Regions from separate parts of the Paenibacillus sp. SRL342 genome, predicted to be linked through region 1. Evidence: a T-box and tRNA genes for the amino acid it is inferred to sense, from the RefSeq annotation. Region 1 holds a T-box; the other holds one or more tRNA genes.
What was found. The T-box of region 1 lies ahead of tyrS (tyrosine--tRNA ligase). A T-box ahead of a tRNA ligase gene usually reads a tRNA of that ligase, here a tRNA-Tyr.
Positions count from the first base shown of each region.

Region 2: it encodes a tRNA-Tyr, which carries the amino acid that the T-box ahead of tyrS (tyrosine--tRNA ligase) is inferred to sense. The anticodon was not compared.

Region 1 covers NZ_OZ481790.1:4,229,870-4,236,704, reverse strand. Annotated here, with positions in the region: gene AC4E8D_RS18535 (nucleobase:cation symporter-2 family protein) at 1-674, shown strand, start outside; gene AC4E8D_RS18530 (protein adenylyltransferase SelO) at 988-2,457, shown strand; gene AC4E8D_RS18525 (Imm63 family immunity protein) at 2,549-3,001, shown strand; gene AC4E8D_RS18520 (DMP19 family protein) at 3,012-3,461, shown strand; T-box leader at 3,561-3,788, shown strand; gene tyrS (tyrosine--tRNA ligase) at 3,905-5,167, shown strand; gene AC4E8D_RS18510 (YxcD family protein) at 5,324-5,602, opposite strand; gene AC4E8D_RS18505 (hypothetical protein) at 5,608-6,105, opposite strand; gene AC4E8D_RS18500 (PadR family transcriptional regulator) at 6,204-6,770, opposite strand.
Region 2 covers NZ_OZ481790.1:5,928,286-5,935,120, reverse strand. Annotated here, with positions in the region: rRNA gene AC4E8D_RS26260 (16S ribosomal RNA) at 1-230, shown strand, start outside; rRNA gene AC4E8D_RS26255 (23S ribosomal RNA) at 543-3,470, shown strand; tRNA gene AC4E8D_RS26250 (tRNA-Asn) at 3,537-3,612, shown strand; tRNA gene AC4E8D_RS26245 (tRNA-Ser) at 3,616-3,707, shown strand; tRNA gene AC4E8D_RS26240 (tRNA-Glu) at 3,717-3,788, shown strand; tRNA gene AC4E8D_RS26235 (tRNA-Val) at 3,856-3,931, shown strand; tRNA gene AC4E8D_RS26230 (tRNA-Met) at 3,949-4,022, shown strand; tRNA gene AC4E8D_RS26225 (tRNA-Asp) at 4,050-4,127, shown strand; tRNA gene AC4E8D_RS26220 (tRNA-Phe) at 4,223-4,298, shown strand; tRNA gene AC4E8D_RS26215 (tRNA-Thr) at 4,319-4,394, shown strand; tRNA gene AC4E8D_RS26210 (tRNA-Tyr) at 4,404-4,489, shown strand; tRNA gene AC4E8D_RS26205 (tRNA-Trp) at 4,496-4,569, shown strand; tRNA gene AC4E8D_RS26200 (tRNA-His) at 4,599-4,671, shown strand; tRNA gene AC4E8D_RS26195 (tRNA-Gln) at 4,694-4,768, shown strand; tRNA gene AC4E8D_RS26190 (tRNA-Gly) at 4,773-4,847, shown strand; tRNA gene AC4E8D_RS26185 (tRNA-Cys) at 4,854-4,927, shown strand; tRNA gene AC4E8D_RS26180 (tRNA-Leu) at 4,934-5,012, shown strand; gene AC4E8D_RS26175 (class I SAM-dependent methyltransferase) at 5,182-6,108, shown strand; gene AC4E8D_RS26170 (helix-turn-helix domain-containing protein) at 6,595-6,835, opposite strand, start outside.

The sequences.
Region 1 (6,835 bases):
TCCATTTGCCTCAACCCTTTTACTTTGGATGGCCTACCTTCGAAATCGGCCCAATCATTACAATGATTATTGTAGGTACGGTGGTTATCATCGAATCAACAGGTGTATTTATGGCTTTGAGCAAAATCTGTGATCAACCAATCAACGAAAAAGATCTGGCACGGGGATATCGCGCAGAAGGTCTCGCGTTTGTTCTAGGTGGCATATTCAATGCCTTTCCATACAATACATTTGCTCAGAATGTCGGTTTGGTTCAGCTCTCCAAGGTGAAAACGACCAATGTGGTGGTTGCAGCCGGAGGTATTCTAATCTTTCTGGGACTCATTCCGAAGGTAGCTGCTTTTGCAACCATTATTCCAAGTGCTGTCCTCGGAGGAGCGACTGTTGTCCTGTTTGGAATGGTCGTCTCATCCGGGATCAAAATGCTACAAAACGTCGACTTTGGCAAACAATCCAATCTATTGATCGTGGCTTGCTCCGTTTCACTTGGGCTCGGCGTTACTGCTGTACCCGACCTGTTTGCCCAGCTTCCTCAAAGTATTCGGATTATTGTTAGCGATGGTATTATCACGGGAAGCCTGTCAGCGATCCTGCTTAATGTCTTCTTTAACCTTGCTTTGAAAAAAGAGAGCTTGCCAGTACAGCCTGTACAGGCTCAAGAAGCACACACGTAATCTTTGTAATAACAGATGTGTCATCTGGTAGTAAGAGGAATAGATCCAAGAGGGTTTTCTGGGAAGTGGAGTGAAAGACACTGATTCCACTTGGCAAAGAAATCTCTTGGATTTTTTTGTGCTTACGATTCATGAGGAATGCAAAAGGCATGCAAATATGCTAAAGTTTCATCAAGAACATTTTAGATGTTCGTTTAAGTCAACAACATCTTACATTGAATTTCCATGCGACTACATAAATGAGCATTGGTTCACAAGGCTACAATATAACCAAGGGATATCCCTGGGGTACAGAAAAGGAGTTGTGATCACCATGCAACAAGAAACATTGAACAAAGGGTGGAACTTGGAGAATAGTTATGCGAAGTTACCGCAACCCTTTTTTACAAGTCAGGGCGCAGTGCCTGTTGAATCACCAAAGCTGATCATTTTCAATCGACTGCTTGCATCCAGCCTAGGACTGGATGTGGAGTCTCTTGACAGTGATGAAGGAGCGCAAATTTTTGCAGGTAATTCGATTCCGGAAGGAGCCGAGCCTTTGGCTCAGGCCTATGCAGGACATCAATTTGGCAATTTTAACATGCTTGGAGATGGACGTGCTTTGCTGCTGGGTGAACAGATTACGCCACAGGGCGAGCGAGTGGATATCCAGCTCAAAGGATCAGGAAGAACACCCTACTCCCGTGGGGGAGATGGACGTGCTGCTGTAGGGCCCATGTTGCGTGAGTATATTATTAGTGAAGCGATGTATGCACTGGGTATTCCAACGACACGCAGTCTGGCGGTGGTATCAACAGGAGAAAACATTATCCGTGAAACAGAGCGGCCGGGTGCCATTTTAACCCGGGTGGCTTCCAGTCATATCCGGGTAGCAACCTTCCAGTATGCAGCCAGATGGGGATCTATCGACGATCTTCGGGCGTTGGCTGATTATACGTTGCATCGACATTTTCCTGATGTTGCCCAAGCTGAGAATCGCTATCTTTTGCTCCTTCAGGAAGTAATTAAACGGCAGGCGGCACTCATTGCCCAATGGCAGCGTGTTGGTTTCATTCATGGCGTGATGAACACGGATAACATGGCGATCAGTGGTGAGACCATCGATTATGGTCCGTGCGCCTTTATGGATGCTTACAATCCTTCAACCGTATTTAGCTCCATTGACAGGCAAGGTCGCTATGCTTATGGTAATCAACCGTATATTGCGGGGTGGAATTTGGCTCGTTTTGCCGAGACGCTTCTGCCGTTGCTGCATGAAGATGAAGAACAGGCCGTGCAACTCGCTCAGGATGCTATCGCACAATTTTCTGAATTGTACCATCATCATTGGCTCAAGGGAATGCGTGCCAAACTGGGCTTGTCCGATGAAGAGGCCGAAGATGAAGCGTTGATCAAGGAGCTTCTTGAACTCATGGAAAAGCATAGTGCAGATTACACCAATACGTTCCTGGCATTGACCTTTGATAGGTTGGAAGGGACAGCTTTGTTTGGCACGGCAGAATTTGCTGAATGGAATGAGCGGTGGCAAGCAAGATTGGACAGACAGCAAGGGGCGAAGGAAGTCTCTCGGGAGTTGATGAGAACGAACAATCCAGCCGTCATTCCCCGCAATCATCGGGTTGAGGAAGCCCTTGAGCAAGCGGAGAACCACGGAGATCTTAGCGTGATGCAGAAGCTTTTGGCAGTTCTTTCAGATCCGTTTGCGCACTCACCTGAGCAGGCTGAATATGCCGAACTACCTGCACAATGCAATACTTCGTATCAGACTTTTTGTGGGACCTGATTGAACAGTATGGAATGAAGAGGCTGCCTTGGGCAGCTTTTTCATTTTTTCATTCTGTCATCGACGTTACTTTATAGAGGCAGGTGCATTCATGTCCAACATGTTAAGCAAACAACAATTGGCAGACATCCTTTTACAGCTTTTAGAGCGTACATCTTTCCCTAGGGAACAGATGCAGAACTATGTTAACCGCTTGTTTGAGAGCTTTAAGTGGGATGGGGTGCCTTATGTAGAGGCTGAAGAAGATGCGTATATCGTTCGAATATACGAACGTGGTCTCGTTTCATTGGAGAAACGGGTGAAACAGCCGGATGAAGTCATCTATTGGGTGCTGGAGGATATTATTTTCACCGCGACGCATGTAGGATTGTTGGAACGAAATGGCGTGGATAATAAAGAGACGCATTTGAACTATACAAATGAAGTGATGAAGGACCTGAACAGGGGTGTTCAGGAAGCCTTCCAGCAGATCGGTGATCCGTATTCACATTGGCATCAGGCGGGTAAACGTCAGGAGTTGGAGAGCATGCATAAAGAAAAGTGAGGTGTGTTACATGAGCGAGCAAGATATTAATGATGTATGGTATGACTTTGCTGTGTTATTTGTCGAAAAAAAGAATGAATTTGAACAGGGCTGGGCTTCGTTGACTTCGAACGAGCAGGACATTGCTGCTTTATGGCTGTTAGAGGCGGATGTCTTTAATGGCGGTTTTATACAGTTTTTCTGCAACTGGGGGGAAGAGGTATACCGTTACGCGTTGCGGGCATTACATATCATTGATGCGACTCAAGTCGTGGAGATTATAACGTCAGCATATGGCTGCATTGAGCACTTGAAAGAGGATGAAAGGCTTACTGAACTATGGGATATACCTAAATTCCTGACAAAGGAACAAGAGCAGCAGTTAGATGCGTTAGATCTGCAGTTTTGGAACAATGAGGATCAGGTCGCGGAGAAAGCGTATGGTTATTATCACGGAAAATTGAACATGATGATTATATAATCTGGTTTCAACTGTGCATCCGTGGTTCAGTTCAAAGATTGTATACTTGGTCTTGCAATGACTGAAACGTTCGGCTATACTTGCTATAAATTGAATACATGAATCACGTTGATAGAGCGCAGTAGCGGCTTTGTCCCTGTTACAGAAAGTCAGGGGTTGATGGAACCTGATACATACAAGGGCTGCGAATTACACTCTGGAGTACTTGGGTAATGCCAAGCGGATGGGCAAACGATATATTGCCAAAAGTGGTATGGATAACGTGTTAAGCTCACGTGTTGTCCATGCAATTTGGGTGGTACCACGGTTATGATAATCGTCCCTGTGTCTAATGAAGACAAGGAGGCGATTTTTTTGTGTCCAAAAAAGCCGTTCCAGCGTGTAATTTCGTATTTTAACGTAGATCATGACTGAATCTTGAGGATAGAAAAGGGGTTATACACATGAATATTATTGATGAACTACAGTGGCGTGACGCCATTAACCAGCAGACAGATGCAGAGGGACTGCGTGAGTTGACCGAAACCAAATCAATCTCATTGTACTGCGGCGTTGACCCTACGGGGGACAGCATGCATATCGGACATCTCATTCCATTCATGATGCTGAAACGTTTTCAACTGGCAGGACACCGTCCAGTCATTCTGATTGGTGGAGCTACAGGAACGATTGGTGATCCAAGTGGTCGGCAGGCTGAGCGTTCTTTGCAAACGATGGAGCAAGTGCAGGAGAATGTGGATGCACTGACAGCGCAGATGAAGAAGTTGTTCGTAACAGACGGTGATAATCAGGTTCGCATGGTGAACAACTACGATTGGACACACAAAATCAATGTGATTGAATTCTTGCGTGACTACGGCAAAAACTTTAACCTTAACACAATGTTGGCTAAGGATGTGGTTGCGAGCAGATTGGAAGGCGGAATCTCGTTCACCGAGTTTTCCTACCAGATCCTTCAATCACTCGACTACCTGCACCTGTTCCAGAACGAAGATGTACAGCTTCAAATCGGTGGTTCGGATCAATGGGGTAACATCACAAGTGGTCTTGATCTGATTCGTAAAAAAGAAGGATCTGAAGCGAAGGCGTACGGTCTGACCATTCCACTCATGCTCAAATCCGACGGTACCAAATTTGGTAAAACAGCTGGCGGCGCAATCTGGCTTGACCCGAACAAAACAACACCATTTGAGTTCTACCAGTTCTGGGCGAATACAGATGACCGTGATGTCATTAAATACTTGAAATACTTTACTTTCCTCAGCAAAGAACAAATCGAAGCTTTGGCTGAAAAGGTAGAGACAGAGCCGCACAGACGTGAAGCACAGAAAGCACTCGCGGAAGAAATGACAAAATTCGTTCACGGCGAAGAAATGCTCGAACAGGCTAAGCGTATTACAGCGGCGCTGTTCAGTGGTGATATCCGTTCCCTGACAGCAGATGAAATCGAGCAGGGTTTCAAGGAAATGCCAACATTCGAAACGGACGGGGAAGCGAAAAATATCGTCGACTGGCTCGTAGATCTGGGGTTGGAGCCATCCAAACGCCAGGCGCGTGAGGATGTCACTAAAGGCGCGATCTCCATGAACGGTGAGAAAATCACGGAGCTTGAATTCACAGTGTCGGCAGAGCATGCCATTGGCGGTAAATTCATCATTATCCGTAAAGGTAAGAAGAACTACAGCCTGGTTAAACTTCAATCGTAGTTTCCAAGAATTAGAACGTAACACAGAGACGTATAGAGACTACAATAGACGCACAAATAGAGCTACAAATACAGAAACAAAAAGACCGCCTTCCATCTCTGTCAGGCGACAGAGGGGAGGCGGCCTTTCGTATATCAGGCCAGTGAGTGACCTATCTTATTGATTAACGATCGCTGTGATTTCTTCATCCAGATCAAGTCGTACATTCTCACGGTACGCCCGGATGTTGTATTCACTGTGCAGGTAACGAAGAATCGCTTCAATCATATTGGACTCCACCAGATATTGACTACGGCCTTGAATCCAAACTTCAGCGGAATAACCTGTATCTTCTTCCCAACTCAGTTCTACATTCACATCGGTTGGACGTACACCTTTACGTTCTGCCATATGAATACAGATTGCATTCACAATTTCATCCATGCTCAGAACCATAGAGATTAGTACCGTCCATTTCTGTTATGGTCATCATCACGATCATTGCGACGGTCATAACGACCATCCGCTGCAGGTTTGCGACGATTGGAGATGGCTCTGAAGAGTGCCATAGCCAGCATAACAATCAACATAATTGCTGCAACGTTCACGAGCAATCCAAGGATGTTACCCAGAGCGCCCATGCCACCGAACAATCCGCCAAACATCATACCAGCAAGACCACCAAGCATCATGCCTTTCATGAATCCGCCGCCACCGCCGAAGAATCCGCCACGGTTCGTTGTAGCTGCTCCATTGCTGGAATTGTTATTCGTATTCGATTTGCTTACATTGCTGTCGGATTTCTTAGGTGTATTGCTATAACTTTTTGTACCGGATTTGAATCCGCCACCGCGTCTTGCATCTGCAGAATCCGGATTCGCTACTCCCACTGTTGCTAACAATAATGTAAAGGCCATAAATACCATCATTAGATGTTTAACTCCGAATTTTTTCTTCATTGTAAAGATCGTAACCCCCCGATTAATTTGTTTGAATCGCCCAAAAATGGACCTTACTCATGTAATACGGTCAACTTGCAGCAACGTTTCAAATTTTATTAAATTTCTGAAACGCTTGGACTTGGGTCTTGAATTGCAGCTTGGCCATCAAGCAATTGGGTAACCCAATGACACCATTCCAGGCCTGTTTGTGCGTGCATCAACCCTTTTTGTACCAGGATGTAGCTTCCAAAGTCTCGGTTGCCTACACGAAGATTATCCTGAGGTATACGTGACTTCAGATCCTCGAAATAACGTATGCGTTCCATAAACCAGCTTTTACGCTCGTTAAGAATGCGTCTCATGCTTCCGTCTTCCGCTATGCCAACACACAAAATACGCAAATTAAATTCATCGCGTGTAACAGGTGCGGTAACAGGAGTAATCATCCATTCCAAGAGCTTTTCAATGCCTTTTTCCGTAACTGCGTACATTTTCTTGTCCGGTTTGTCAGACTGTTGTACCCAGCGGGAGGCCAATAACTCATCGTTTTCCATCTTGGACAGGAGTGGGTAGATCTGGCTGTGTTTCGCCTGCCAATGTGGCTGGATTTTCAGCATCAGATCATAGCCCGATGACTCCTCGCGGGTGAGCAGCCCGAGCAATCCGTAGGAAAGTATGTTCATGCACATGTCTCCTTAATATTAGGGCTAGGTCAGAGAGAACAATCGTTTTTACTTTCTTTGACCGC
Region 2 (6,835 bases), 1.7 Mb from region 1:
GCTGCAACTCGCCTGCATGAAGTCGGAATTGCTAGTAATCGCGGATCAGCATGCCGCGGTGAATACGTTCCCGGGTCTTGTACACACCGCCCGTCACACCACGAGAGTTTATAACACCCGAAGTCGGTGGGGTAACCGCAAGGAGCCAGCCGCCGAAGGTGGGATAGATGATTGGGGTGAAGTCGTAACAAGGTAGCCGTATCGGAAGGTGCGGCTGGATCACCTCCTTTCTATGGAGAATCGTTTCCTGCAACGGAAACATTCAAATACGCAGCTTAGCTGCAAAAACACTCACTCGTTGTTCGGTTTTGAGAGCTCAAACTCTCAAACAGCTTGCTTTTGCATGGAGCTTGTTCTTTGAAAACTAGATATCGAAACGAAACAAACGCGAATTAGAACATTCCTTTTTAGCTGAACTTGTGTTAAACAAGTTTCAATAAAAACGGTAGTCAAATTGCTTTTGTGATGGTATCGGGTGAGAGCGACTTTTGGCTTTGCGCAAGCAAAACAAGGGAAGCGAGCAGTCAAAACCGGAACAAAATGGTTAAGCTACTAAGAGCACACGGAGGATGCCTAGGCGCTAGGAGCCGATGAAGGACGTGGCGAACAACGAAACTGCCTCGGGGAGCTGTAAGCAAGCTTTGATCCGGGGGTGTCCGAATGGGGAAACCCAGCTGGGGTAATTTCCAGTTACTCATAACTGAATACATAGGTTATGTAGAGGCATACCAGGGGAACTGAAACATCTAAGTACCCTGAGGAAGAGAAAACAATAGTGATTCCGTCAGTAGCGGCGAGCGAACGCGGAGAAGCCCAAACCAAAGAGCTTGCTCTTTGGGGTTGTGGGACGTCTCACATGGAGTTACAAAGGAACCGGTTAAGCGAAGAGGTCTGGAAAGGCCCGCCAAAGAAGGTAAAAGCCCTGTAGTTGAAAGTTGGTTCCCTCCGAGACGGATCCCGAGTAGTGCGGGGCACGTGAAACCCCGTATGAATCCGGCAGGACCATCTGCCAAGGCTAAATACTTCCTAGCGACCGATAGTGAAGCAGTACCGTGAGGGAAAGGTGAAAAGCACCCCGGAAGGGGAGTGAAATAGAACCTGAAACCGTGTGCTTACAAAAAGTCAGAGCCCGTTTTAGGGGTGATGGCGTGCCTTTTGTAGAATGAACCGGCGAGTTACGTTCCCGTGCAAGGTTAAGGTGAAGAGCCGGAGCCGCAGCGAAAGCGAGTCTGAATAGGGCGACTTAGTACGTGGACGTAGACCCGAAACCGGGTGATCTACCCCTGTCCAGGGTGAAGGTGCGGTAACACGCACTGGAGGCCCGAACCCACGCATGTTGAAAAATGCGGGGATGAGGTGGGGGTAGCGGAGAAATTCCAATCGAACTCGGAGATAGCTGGTTCTCCCCGAAATAGCTTTAGGGCTAGCCTCGGAAAACAGAGTCGTGGAGGTAGAGCACTGATTGGGTGCGGGGCCCGCAAGGGTTACCAAGCTCAGTCAAACTCCGAATGCCATAGACTTACTTCCGGGAGTCAGACAGTGAGTGCTAAGATCCATTGTCAAAAGGGAAACAGCCCAGACCATCAGCTAAGGTCCCCAAGTGTGTGTTAAGTGGGAAAGGATGTGGAGTTGCACAGACAACCAGGATGTTGGCTTAGAAGCAGCCACCATTGAAAGAGTGCGTAATAGCTCACTGGTCGAGTGACTCTGCGCCGAAAATGTAACGGGGCTAAACACACCACCGAAGCTATGGCTTGATGCTTTGCATCAGGGGTAGGGGAGCGTTGTATAAGGGTTGAAGGTGTACCGTAAGGAGCGCTGGACATTATACAAGTGAGAATGCCGGTATGAGTAACGAAAAGATCAGTGAGAATCTGATCCGCCGAAAGCCTAAGGGTTCCTGAGGAAGGCTCGTCCGCTCAGGGTAAGTCGGGACCTAAGGCGAGGCCGAAAGGCGTAGTCGAAGGACAACAGGTCGAAATTCCTGTACCACCGTAAGCCGTTATGAGCAATGGGGGGACGCAGTAGGGTAGTGACGCGGACTGATGGATGTCCGTCTAAGCAGTGAGGCTGATGTGTAGGCAAATCCGCACATTGTAAGGCTGAGCTGTGATGGGGAGCGAAAATTATAGTAGCGAAGGTCATGATCTCACACTGCCAAGAAAAGCCTCTAGCCAGGTGATGGTGCCCGTACCGCAAACCGACACAGGTAGGCGAGAAGAGTATTCTAAGGCGCGCGGAAGAACTCTCGTTAAGGAACTCGGCAAAATGACCCCGTAACTTCGGGAGAAGGGGTGCCCCGGTAGTGTGAATAGCACGAGGGGGCCGCAGTGAAAAGGCCCAAGCGACTGTTTAGCAAAAACACAGGTCTGTGCGAAGCCGTAAGGCGAAGTATACGGGCTGACGCCTGCCCGGTGCTGGAAGGTTAAGGGGAGTGGTTAGGGAGTAATCCCGAAGCTGTGAACCGAAGCCCCAGTAAACGGCGGCCGTAACTATAACGGTCCTAAGGTAGCGAAATTCCTTGTCAGGTAAATTCTGACCCGCACGAATGGCGTAACGACTTGGGCGCTGTCTCAACGAGAGATCCGGTGAAATTTTAATACCTGTGAAGATGCAGGTTACCCGCGACAAGACGGAAAGACCCCATGGAGCTTTACTGCAGCTTGATATTGAATTTGGGTACGATCTGTACAGGATAGGTGGGAGCCTTTGAAGTGTGAGCGCCAGCTTGCATGGAGGCAACGTTGGGATACCACCCTGATCGTATCTAGGTTCTAACCTGGTACCGTAATCCGGTGCGGGGACAGTGTCAGGTGGGCAGTTTGACTGGGGCGGTCGCCTCCTAAAGAGTAACGGAGGCGCCCAAAGGTTCCCTCAGAATGGTTGGAAATCATTCGAAGAGTGCAAAGGCATAAGGGAGCTTGACTGCGAGACCTACAAGTCGAGCAGGGACGAAAGTCGGGCTTAGTGATCCGGTGGTACCGCATGGAAGGGCCATCGCTCAACGGATAAAAGCTACCCTGGGGATAACAGGCTTATCTCCCCCAAGAGTCCACATCGACGGGGAGGTTTGGCACCTCGATGTCGGCTCATCGCATCCTGGGGCTGAAGTAGGTCCCAAGGGTTGGGCTGTTCGCCCATTAAAGCGGTACGCGAGCTGGGTTCAGAACGTCGTGAGACAGTTCGGTCCCTATCTGTCGTGGGCGTAGGAAATTTGAGAGGAGCTGTCCTTAGTACGAGAGGACCGGGATGGACGTACCGCTGGTGTACCAGTTGTTCCGCCAGGAGCACCGCTGGGTAGCTATGTACGGACGGGATAAACGCTGAAAGCATCTAAGCGTGAAGCCCCCCTCAAGATGAGATTTCCCAGTATGTAAGACCCCTTGAAGACGACGAGGTAGATAGGCTGGGGGTGGAAGTGCAGCAATGCATGGAGCTGACCAGTACTAATCGGTCGAGGGCTTATCCAATAGCAAGTGATAATTCGCATGTTTCGTTTCGAATCTAGTTTTCAGAGAACGATCTCTGAAGCATATTCCCTGATAGCTCAGTTGGTAGAGCACTCGACTGTTAATCGAGTTGTCACAGGTTCGAGCCCTGTTCGGGGAGCCATATGGAGAGGTGTCCGAGCTGGCCGAAGGAGCACGATTGGAAATCGTGTAGGCGTCACAAGCGTCTCGAGGGTTCGAATCCCTCTCTCTCCGCCATAATATTAAGGCCCGTTGGTCAAGGGGTTAAGACACCTCCCTTTCACGGAGGTAACAGGGGTTCGAATCCCCTACGGGTCATAATAACTTCAAAAAAAGAAGTTGATTTTTACAACAAGATTATGATATGATCATAAATGTGTTGTTCGGAGGCTTAGCTCAGCTGGGAGAGCATCTGCCTTACAAGCAGAGGGTCGGGGGTTCGATCCCCTCAGCCTCCACCATATAAACTTTATAACGACGCGGGGTGGAGCAGCCCGGTAGCTCGTCGGGCTCATAACCCGAAGGCCGCAGGTTCAAATCCTGCCCCCGCAATTATACTTTCCTTTGAGAAAGTGATCTGGAACCGTGGTGTAGTTGGCCTAACATGCCTGCCTGTCACGCAGGAGATCGCGGGTTCGAATCCCGTCGGTTCCGCCATTTAATCTTTACATGAGGCAAACTGTTCACTACATCTGCTGTATGGCACTGGTGCCCTATATAAAGTGTAAGGAATTAAGATTAGACTTTATTATGGCTCGGTAGCTCAGTCGGTAGAGCAGAGGACTGAAAATCCTCGTGTCGGCGGTTCGATTCCGTCCCGAGCCACCATTTTTAAAACAATTTAATATGCCGGTGTAGCTCAACTGGTAGAGCAACTGACTTGTAATCAGTAGGTTGGGGGTTCAAGTCCTCTCGCCGGCACCATGTAATCCTGGAGGATTAGCGAAGTGGCCAAACGCATCAGACTGTAAATCTGCTCCCGTACGGGTTCGGTGGTTCGAATCCATCATCCTCCACCAGTTTTTAGGGGCATAGTTTAAAGGTAGAACAACGGTCTCCAAAACCGTTGGTGTGGGTTCAATTCCTGCTGCCCCTGCCAATTAACTTTTTAGAAAATAACCTTTTGTGGCGATCGTGGCGAAGTGGTTAACGCACCGGTTTGTGGATCCGGCATTCGGGGGTTCAATTCCCCTCGATCGCCCCTTTGTTTTTTTATTTTTTATTGGGGATTAGCCAAGCGGTAAGGCAACGGACTTTGACTCCGTCATGCATAGGTTCAAATCCTATATCCCCAGCCATTATGCGGACGTGGCTCAGCGGTAGAGCATCGCCTTGCCAAGGCGAGGGTCGCGGGTTCGATTCCCGTCGTCCGCTCCAAAATATGGCGCCATAGCCAAGTGGTAAGGCACAGCTCTGCAAAAGCTTTATCCCCAGTTCGAATCTGGGTGGCGCCTCCAGCATATGCCGGCGTGGCGGAATGGCAGACGCGCTCGACTCAAAATCGAGTGGGAAACCGTGGAGGTTCGAGTCCTCTCGCCGGTATATTGAATAGCCCTACATGTTGCTTATGCAATGTGTAGGGCTATTTTTATTTTATATAAATTGCTTTTTTGTATTGTAAGGATAGTTGGACGTTAATAAAGATTGACGTATGATTATATTCAGTATATTGTAGATAAGTAAAGTCTTTAATATAAAGGAGTGAAGTAGAGTGACTAATGGAAAAAATGTATCGGATACCGATCTCTTATTTGATCTTTCTGTATGGGAAGAGGCATGGAAGAATCGTCCGAGAAATTCAAAATATAAGAAGAATAGTACCCCCGTTAATACAGAAGAAGTTTTTGAGCGCTGGGCCAGGGATTATCATGCACAGTCGTTCACTGAAGAAGGAAAGCAGCATTCTGAGCGCATTATGGGCTGGATTGAGAATCAGGGTGTGGAATTCGCAGGGTTATCCATTTTGGACATTGGAGCCGCTTCAGGCATATTTACCATTCCTTTTGCGGAGAAGGGTGCAAGTGTGACCGCAGTTGAGCCTTCTGAGTTGCTTGTCTCCCTTATGAAAGAGACGATACCTTCAGCTCTGGAATCCAAAATCGAAATCGTAAACGAACGATATGAGGAAATCTCTATTCAGGATAAAGGCTGGGAGAAGAAATATGACTTTGCATTTGCATCCATGTGTCCGGCGATGTCGGATTGGGAAACGATCGAGCAGGCGATCAATTGTGCCCGGAAGTATGTGTATATAAGTACTATGGCGGGACAGAAGGAACACACACTAATGGATGAACTTAAGGATATACTGGGGGTAACTTCTTCATATAAGGCCGGTGATATGGGTTATATTCAACAATTGTTGTATTTGAAGGGGTATTCATACACCATGATCATTACGAGAGAAGTTAACTCATTTGAAGTACCGGTGGAAGATGTTGTAGAGAAGCTGCCAGAATGGCTTAATACGTATGAGTTACCATCGGATGAAGATTCTCTCAGATTGGCTGAGAAGTATATCCGAGATACATACAAGGATAGTACGGTGACCTTCTCACACGGAGCAAGGTTTGGTAAAATTCTAATTCAACTTGAGCAGCCCAATATGAAAACAGTTTGCACTAAGGATAAACGATAAATCGTATAAGCTGCGTACGGTCTGAGGATCAGGAATAGAGACGTGGCAACTTAGTCTTACGTCTGAGGTAACGCTAGCAAGCATTGCACCGCCACCACAAGAAGATGCACGTGTGAAACATATGAAGTTAAGATTATAGAAATGAAATTGTAAGTGAAGGGAGCAGATATGTGCTCCCTCTTTTTTTGAAGCGAATAATTAATTGACTATACTAAACAACATCTTCGGTTACTTGAAGATGTTAAGCTGCTTCATGAGACTGCACATGGCTAAAGCCAATCTTTATTCAAACATCGAGACAACGAAAAGCAAAACACAGACCTAGTTTTCAGAGAATGATCTCTGAAGCATATTCCATGATATTTCAGTTGGTAGAGCACTCGACGGTTAATCGAGTTGTCACAGGTCCGAGCCTTGTTCGGGGAACCATATGGAGAGGTGTCCAAGCTGGCCGAAGGAGTACGACTTACAATCGTGCTCCTTTTTCTAATTTCTGTTCGACACTTCTGCTTTTTGCTTACGCTCCCGATACTGACCGGGGGTGATTCCTTCCCATTTACGGAATGATCGGATAAAGTTTTGCGGATTGTTGTACCGAAGTCGTGCTGCGATATCTTTAACGGTTAGATCACTTTCGTCCAGCCATTTTTTAGCGATATTAAATCGGTACTTGGTCAGATATTCACTAAATGCACAGCCTGTCTCTTTGCGGAAGACACTACTTAAG